One region of the Neobacillus sp. B4I6 genome, then DNA from elsewhere that is predicted to be linked to it. Evidence: predicted binding sites of a transcription regulator. Region 1 holds the regulator's gene; the other holds the start of a gene.
What was found. The regulator Rex, encoded in region 1, represses fermentation and respiration genes when NADH is low (regulators of the CRP and FNR family bind a similar motif). The targets are predictions, from matches to a motif close to TTGTGAAATATTTCACAA.

Region 2: QF028_RS11030 (formate/nitrite transporter family protein) is a predicted target of Rex. The motif match lies at 2,814-2,831, and genes of this name have one in related genera.

The regions. Positions count from the first base shown of each region.
Region 1 covers NZ_JBNPWB010000002.1:4,963,170-4,967,125, reverse strand. Annotated here, with positions in the region: gene QF028_RS26620 (ABC-F family ATP-binding cassette domain-containing protein) at 1-237, opposite strand, end outside; gene moaC (cyclic pyranopterin monophosphate synthase MoaC) at 416-913, shown strand; gene QF028_RS26610 (redox-sensing transcriptional repressor Rex) at 950-1,606, shown strand; gene QF028_RS26605 (NAD(P)-dependent malic enzyme) at 1,766-3,013, shown strand; gene QF028_RS26600 (sulfite exporter TauE/SafE family protein) at 3,242-3,956, shown strand, end outside.
Region 2 covers NZ_JBNPWB010000002.1:1,809,755-1,813,710, forward strand. Annotated here, with positions in the region: gene QF028_RS11020 (bifunctional metallophosphatase/5'-nucleotidase) at 1-662, opposite strand, end outside; gene QF028_RS11025 (VanW family protein) at 766-1,764, opposite strand; gene QF028_RS11030 (formate/nitrite transporter family protein) at 1,956-2,780, opposite strand; gene QF028_RS11035 (methylated-DNA--[protein]-cysteine S-methyltransferase) at 3,162-3,701, shown strand.

The DNA of each region.
Region 1 (3,956 bases):
TGATTCTAACCCCGTATTTTGAGCTAAATAGCCAATTGTCACTTCTTTCGGCTTGATAATTTCTCCGCCATCATGCGACAAGTGTCCGGCAATAATCTTCAATAATGTCGATTTTCCCGCCCCATTGCGTCCAACAAGAGCAACACGGTCCCGAGTTTGTAATTCGAGCTTAATATTCGATAAAATAAGGTCAGCACCATAATATTTTTGTAATTGATTAACCTGTAGCAAAATCATTCTCATTCACCTCTATTACATAGGATTAGTGTACCTTATTCCCGGTATGTCGGCAATAAACTGCTCGCCATATTAGCGGAGTAAGGGTCCTAAATCGTCAAGAAATGTAATATTTAGTTCAAAGTTTCACACACATATAAGGTAAAATAGTGTATGATTTGATGGGAGGATTTTTTATATGGCAGAATTTACGCATTTTAATGAAGAAGGCAGAGCAAAAATGGTCGACGTCAGTGATAAGCCGGAAACGGCACGTACGGCGCTTGCTCATTCCAGCATTACCGTTAGTAAAGAAATTTATGATAAAATAACTAATAATGAGATGAAGAAGGGCGATGTCTTAGCAGTGGCCCAGGTAGCAGCTGTCATGGCAGCAAAGAAGACATGGGATTTGATTCCAATGTGCCATCCGATTCCATTATCAGGTGTTAATATTTCTTTCTCTTGGGAACAGGATAAGGATGAGAACTATCAATTATATATTGCTGCAGCCGTTAAAACGAAGGGGAGCACAGGCGTAGAAATGGAAGCGTTAACAGCGGCATCCGCATGTGCCTTAACAGTTTATGATATGTGTAAAGCCGTTGATAAAGGTATGGTAATTGGACCGACGTATCTTGTCGAAAAAACGGGCGGTAAAAACGGTGATTTTAAAAGAGATGAAAGAGTTAAATAAATTTTTAACTAAACCATTCATGGGGTGTGGGAGATTATGAGTAATGAAACAACGAAAATACCACAGGCGACAGCAAAACGGCTGCCCCTCTATTATCGATTTCTAAAAAACCTGCATAGTTCCGGCAAGCAAAGGGTCTCTTCAGCGGAATTGAGTGAAGCAGTAAAGGTAGACTCAGCAACGATTCGCCGCGACTTTTCCTATTTCGGTGCGTTAGGGAAAAAGGGCTATGGGTATAATGTTAATTACTTAATATCCTTCTTTCGTAAGACCTTAGATCAGGATGAATTAACTAAGGTTGCCTTAATAGGAGTCGGAAATCTTGGCACTGCCTTTTTAAACTATAACTTTTTAAAAAATAATAACACAAAAATAGAATGCGCCTTCGATGTGGATCCCGACAAAATGGGAACCATGATTCGCGAGGTACCCGTTCATCCTATGGATGATTTAGAGAAGGTTTTATCAGAAACTAATATTTCAGTGGCGATATTAACGGTTCCGGCTCCTGCCGCACAAATGATAACCGATCGACTGGTCAAAGCGAATGTAAAAGGAATCTTAAATTTCACTCCAGCAAGGTTAAATGTTCCACCATTAATAAGGGTCCATCATATTGACTTGGCAGTGGAGCTTCAATCGCTAGTCTACTTTTTAAAGCATTATCCAACGGTGGAAATAGATGAAGAATAATTAGTTAAAAAGGCTTTCCACAAAATTTGTGGAAGGCCTTTTGTATGATTAAATCCCTGCTTTTTTTAATTACATAATCTATAAAAATACTTTCTTATGCACTAAGATGTAGGTAGATGAAATGCAAGCGGTTACTAACCGGGAAGTGGGGGAAATTCAATGTCAATTTTACGAGATGAAGCATTAAAAATGCACAAGGAACACCAAGGCAAGGTTGGGATTTATTCTAAGGTGGCAGTACATAATGCAAAAGATTTAAGCCTAGCGTATTCACCAGGTGTGGCAGAGCCATGTTTGGACATTTATGCAGACGAAAATAAAGTTTATGATTATACCTCGAAGGGCAATCTTGTCGCAGTTGTATCCAATGGGACAGCAGTCCTGGGGCTTGGAAATATTGGACCAAAAGCTGCGATGCCTGTGATGGAAGGAAAGGCCGTGTTATTCAAATCGTTCGCAGATGTTGACGCCTTTCCCATCTGCTTGGCCACCACTGACACAGACCAGATCGTAGAAACCGTCAAGCTGCTAGAACCAACATTTGGCGGAGTGAACTTGGAGGATATTGCTGCGCCGCAATGCTTTGAAATTGAAGACCGCCTCCGCAAAGCCTGCGAGATTCCTGTTTTTCATGATGACCAGCATGGAACTGCGATTGTAACAGCCGCTGGTCTAATCAACGCGTTAAAATTAGCGGATAAAAAAATTGAAGATATACGTGTTGCAGTAAACGGAGCAGGTTCAGCTGGAGTAGCGATTGTTAAGCTCCTGCTGCATATGGGCGTGAAGGATGTTATTTTATGTGATACAAAAGGAATTATTTATGAAGGCCGTCCGTTCGGAATGAATCGATTCAAAGATGAAATGGCGCAAATGACAAATCGCGAGCAAAAACAAGGAACGTTAGCGGATGCGCTTATTGACGCCGATGTGTTTGTGGGGGTATCAGCAGCCGGGGCCGTTACAAAGGAAATGGTTAGCACTATGCACCGTGACCCGATTATCTTTGCCATGGCCAACCCGGTACCGGAAATTATGCCCGATGCGGCCAAAGAAGCAGGGGCTCTTGTAGTGGGTACAGGACGTTCTGATTTTCCGAACCAGGTTAATAATGTGCTTGCTTTCCCAGGCATTTTCCGCGGCGCCTTAGATGTCCGTGCCAAGGAAATCAACGAGGAAATGAAGCTTGCTGCGGTCTATGCAATTGCTGGTTTAATTTCAGAGGTTGAGCTCCATGCCGATTATGTCATTCCAGATCCATTTGACCCTCGGGTCGCAGCACAGGTAGCAACCGCGGTTGCGTATACTGCAATGGAAACAGGGGTAGCCCAAAGAATTATCAATGTTGAGGAAATTAAGCAGCGCCTATCAGCATTAGAAGAAGCAAAACAACCAGTGCATGTTTAGGTCGAGTAAAATTTAGCTTTTAAGGGAGGACTATCTCAATCTAGTTGAGGTAGTCTTTCAAATTTTGGGAATTAGGGCATAATTCCGATATACCTTTTAAATTTTTAGTACAATAATGAATGATAGTTTTTTTCTTTTTTAAATCAGCCTATATGACCCCGTCCTTAGGTAAGTAATAAAACATTTCCTAGAAGGACATCTAGGGTTTTGCAATCGGAGGGGATGAAGTTGGCGATTGTGCTGACGATGTTTGTGCTTGGGATTTTATTAGGATTTGTCGGGGCGGGCGGCTCTGGCTTTATTATTGCCATCTTAACAGTTATTTTTGGAGTACCAATACATATGGCGTTAGGGACATCACTAGCAGCGATGGTGTTTACTAGCATGTCAGGTGCCTACAGTCATTTTCGTCAAGGAAATATCTCAATTAAAACCGGTTTAATCGTCGGCGGATTTGGGGCAGCTGCCTCCTATTTAGGTTCAAAGCTAGCCAGTTTGATTCCGATCCATTCTTTGCATTGGTTGACAGCGGGGATGTTATTTTTGTCGGCTGTGATCTTGGTTGTCCGCTTATTTATTGTCCAAAAAATAAAGGTAAACAACAAAAAAGTGAACCCTGGCAACCTGCTTCTCATTAAGAAAGCGGCAGTTGTCGGGTTGGTTACCGGATTGTTGTCTGGTACATTTGGGATAGGTGCTGCGCCGTTCATTCAAATCGGATTGCTGGTCATCATGGGACTTTCGCTTAAACAATCAGTGGGTACAACAATGCTCGTTATTTTGCCGATCGCTTTAGCAGGAGGAATCGGCTACTATTTCGAAGGATACCTGAATTTAACCCTGTTAGTTGAAGTGGTAGGAGGAACGATGATTGGCTCCTATGTCGGGGCTAAGTTTACAGCCCTTGCTCCGCAGCCCGTATTAAAAAGTGCGATGGTCCTGA
Region 2 (3,956 bases), 3.2 Mb from region 1:
GTTTTTCCTGTTTTCTCATTGACCACATTAGCAACAATCCAGAGGAAGTTTGAACCTGCAAAATTGCCTGTTTTCGGATGTGTTCCCCCTTTTATGAGGCGCATCAGTTCTGTTAAGCCTTCATCAAATTCATGATTACCAACAGTACCGATGTCAAAACCCAGTTTGTTCAAGATCTCGATTGTTGGTTCATCCTGTAAAAGGGCCGAAATTGGAGGGCTGGCCCCAACCATGTCTCCATCTTCAACCAATAGCGTATTTTTATTTTCTGCTTCACGCTGTTTTAAATAGGCTGCTAAATAATCGACCCGACCGGCCGGTTTCCCGTTTACTTTCCGAGTCACATTTAATTGGCCATGCAAGTCATTTATCCCTAATAGTTGGACCTGAATGAAACGATTATTTGCGGCCGGTGGCTTTCCCTTTTTGGGATTGACCGTTTCTGGACGGTTGGATTTATGTCCATGATATTCTTCAGATAACCCTTGATCTTTTCCTATAGTTGGTTTCTGTCTGCTAACCTCTACAACTTGAGGCTTAGTAACAGTTTGAAATTGATTATCCATATCCCTTAGGGCACGAGCTGAAGCACTTTGATATCCCGTTATCGCCACCAGTGCTAGGATCGATAAGGAAAGAAACGTTTTTTGAAACAATTTCATACTATTCCTCCTACAATTTTCTAAAAGAACCAAAGGTATTTTTCTCCTTGTAGGTTAGGAATATGCAGAAAAGGCACCAAAGAAGTTTGGTGCCTGACACTCATTATTGTTTGACTATCAGACTTTGGTAGGTTGATGATGTCCTTACTTCGATGGTTAAGGTTCCCTTTTTATAGATGGATTTAATGATAAATGGGGCACCGGTGGTATTCTGAAATTGAAAGTCCGGTCCACCATAAGATACGGTTGCATCTCTGCCAGCAGGTACATACCCAACCGACAAGGAATGGTGATGTTTTTCAATATAACTAACACCTACCTGATCCACTGCATTGAACAGGGTTGATGACGTCTGGCAAATTCCTCCGCCGATACCGTCGACTAATTGCTTATTTACAATTTCCTTCGCCTTTTGATATCCGTGGGCAGCATCACTTGGACCTACAGTGGTATTAAATGAGAAAATATCTCCCGCTCCGACAATGATATTATTAATGGCCTGTGCCGACAGCTGAATATTCTTTGAACGGCCTACAACTCCGCTATTAAATCTCGTTGTAAAGCTTGCCACGACAACTTCCCCTAACTGGTCAACATCCTCAGGCTTATAACCGCTCTCGGTCACATATAAAGGTAGTTCAATATCTCCACCCGTTGCCGATGCTGTTATGACCTTTTCAACTAACTCTGATTCCTCTAAGATAATTCTTGGTTTGCCTTTAATGATTCGACCATTGGAGCCAATCTTATCAAGAACCATTCGTTGGTCATATCCTTTGGTACTTTCCGTCCCTCTTGCTAAATCCTTTGCCCATTTTTCAAGTTCTTTTTTATAGGTTTCATTATCGGTTCCAAAACCCATTTCCACCGGTAAAAAGGTTTCCAAAATAGCATTTGTATTCGGATCAATGACATTTACCGTAATTGGTTTTGGTTTTTCTTCATTCTGTGGTTCTGGTGGTGTTTTATTGGGCTTTTGTTGTCCTGGTTCAGATACTTTTTCTTCAACTTTCTTTACTGTATTCGTTTTTTCTGTACATCCGGCAATAAGTATTAAGCTACAGATTAATAAAATTGATACTAGCCACGAACTCTTTGTCATTTCCCCCAACCTCTTATCCTTTATTTTCATGCAGTAAATGCTGACCTCCAACGAAGTACATTCATTCTTGGATTTTATTCCCGTTTGCATGTCAATATGACTTATAAGTATTGATTAATATGCAAAAAGCCCCTTAGGTTAGGTGTAAGGAGCTTGATCAGTGAAGATATATGATTTTTTTGATCTGTAAATTATCTTTCGCTGCTTTTCATCATTGGTTGAACCACTTTTGGTTCCGAATATGTGCGTTCATTTTTCTTATAGGCGTGCCAATATGCGAGTGCGATAAAGACAGATCCGCCAACCGCATTGCCTAGAAAGACAGGGATAAAATTTTCAATATATCCTAGCCAAGTAAAATGGCCGGCAAATATCGCTGCAGGAATCACAAACATATTCGCTACAACGTGTTGGAATCCGATTGCGACAAATGCCATCGTTGGAAACCAAATACCCGCAATTTTTCCGACCATATCGTTTGCTCCATAACAAAGCCACACTGCCGCTGCCACCAGCCAATTACAGCCAATCCCCGAAACGAATGCTTGGAGAAAGGTTGCTTCTAATTTATGGTCAGCAATACTAATCGTTCTTTCCAAGAAGGTGCCTGATTCGGTAAGTCCAACCAGATGTCCAAAAAAGTATGCTACAAAAATGGCCCCGATAAAGTTACTAACCGTAACAAGAAACCAGTTATAGAAAACCTGTCTAGTGCTAATCTTGTTCGCCATTCGAGCTAGAGGCACAGCCATCATATTTCCTGTTAATAGCTCACCACCTGCAAGCAAGGTGAGGATAAGGCCGATTGGGAAGACAGACGCACCAATCAAACTGCTTAACCCCTCTAAATTTCCTGTTAAAGTTGCTGTGACACGGATGAAAAGTAAATAACCTAAAGCAATGAAGGCACCTGCTTCAAAACCTAATATCAGGGTCTGTAAAGGAGGGTATTTTGATTTTTTTACTCCATTTTCAACGGTAATTTCCATGATTGTTTCGGGTTTACTATATCCCATATAATATACTCCTTTTTAATTGAACCATTTAGTATGTGAAATGTTTAACATACTTCTATTTTATAACAAATTCTTTTAAAATCCTGTGAATATTTCTTTAACTATTTTAGAGCGCTTACATTTACCTTTGGAATCTTGCTTTTATATTCAAAATATCTTACTTCCCTTACTTAATAGAGGTATACTGATTCCAAGGTGTTATGGTAAAGAGTATAGAAATACACAGGAGTTACGAACGGAGACGAATGGTCTGATAAATCAGTATGTTAGTCGGTATCCCAAACCCGACCCATTTTGCTACACTTTTTAAAAAATAACCAGCGATACTCCATCAGAGTATCGCCAAATGATCGAAAGGAATAAAGAATGGAGGTTTATACAATGGAAAAGAAAATTTATTGGAGTTTGTTTATATATGGTCCATGGAAAATGTATCTCGCAGCAACGGTAGATGGACTTTGTTATGTTGGGTCCAATCATAAGGGCTTCGAAGAACTGGTGACTTGGGTTCAAAGAAAACTCCCGCATCACCTTTTGGAGCGTGATGATAGAAAATTACAACCTTTTGTAGACGAATTCACCGAATATTTTCAAGAAAAGCTCACGTCTTTTACCTTTCCAATCGATTTTCACGGGACTCCCTTTCAACAATCTGTTTGGAACGTATTAAATGAAATTCCCTATGGATGTACACATACTTACTCAGAAATCGCGGAACTCCTGCAGAAACCTAAATCAGTACGTGCCGTTGCCGCTGCAATTGGGGCAAACCCGATATTAATTACTGTTCCTTGTCATCGTGTGGTTGGTAAGAACGGAAAGTTAACTGGTTTTCGCGGAGGTTTAGATATGAAGGAAAAACTGTTAGATTTGGAAAAAGAACCCTCCACTTTGAAAGGTGTAATCACACATGTTAAATAAACCAAAAAAGGCAGAGAGAAGTCTCTGCCTTAAGGCTGTCGAGAAACTTTCGACAGCCTCTTATTTTCTACAATAACTTTAACCATTCACCGCGTATTTTATTATAATATTATTAATATATAGGCTTTGCAACATGTCTGTTGATTTGCGCTCCAGGCACTTCGCTTTCCGCGGGCGTTCCGGGGAGCCTCCTCGGCGCTGAAGCGCCTGCGGGGTCTCCCCTGCCCCGTACTCCCGCAGGAGTCTGCGTGCCTT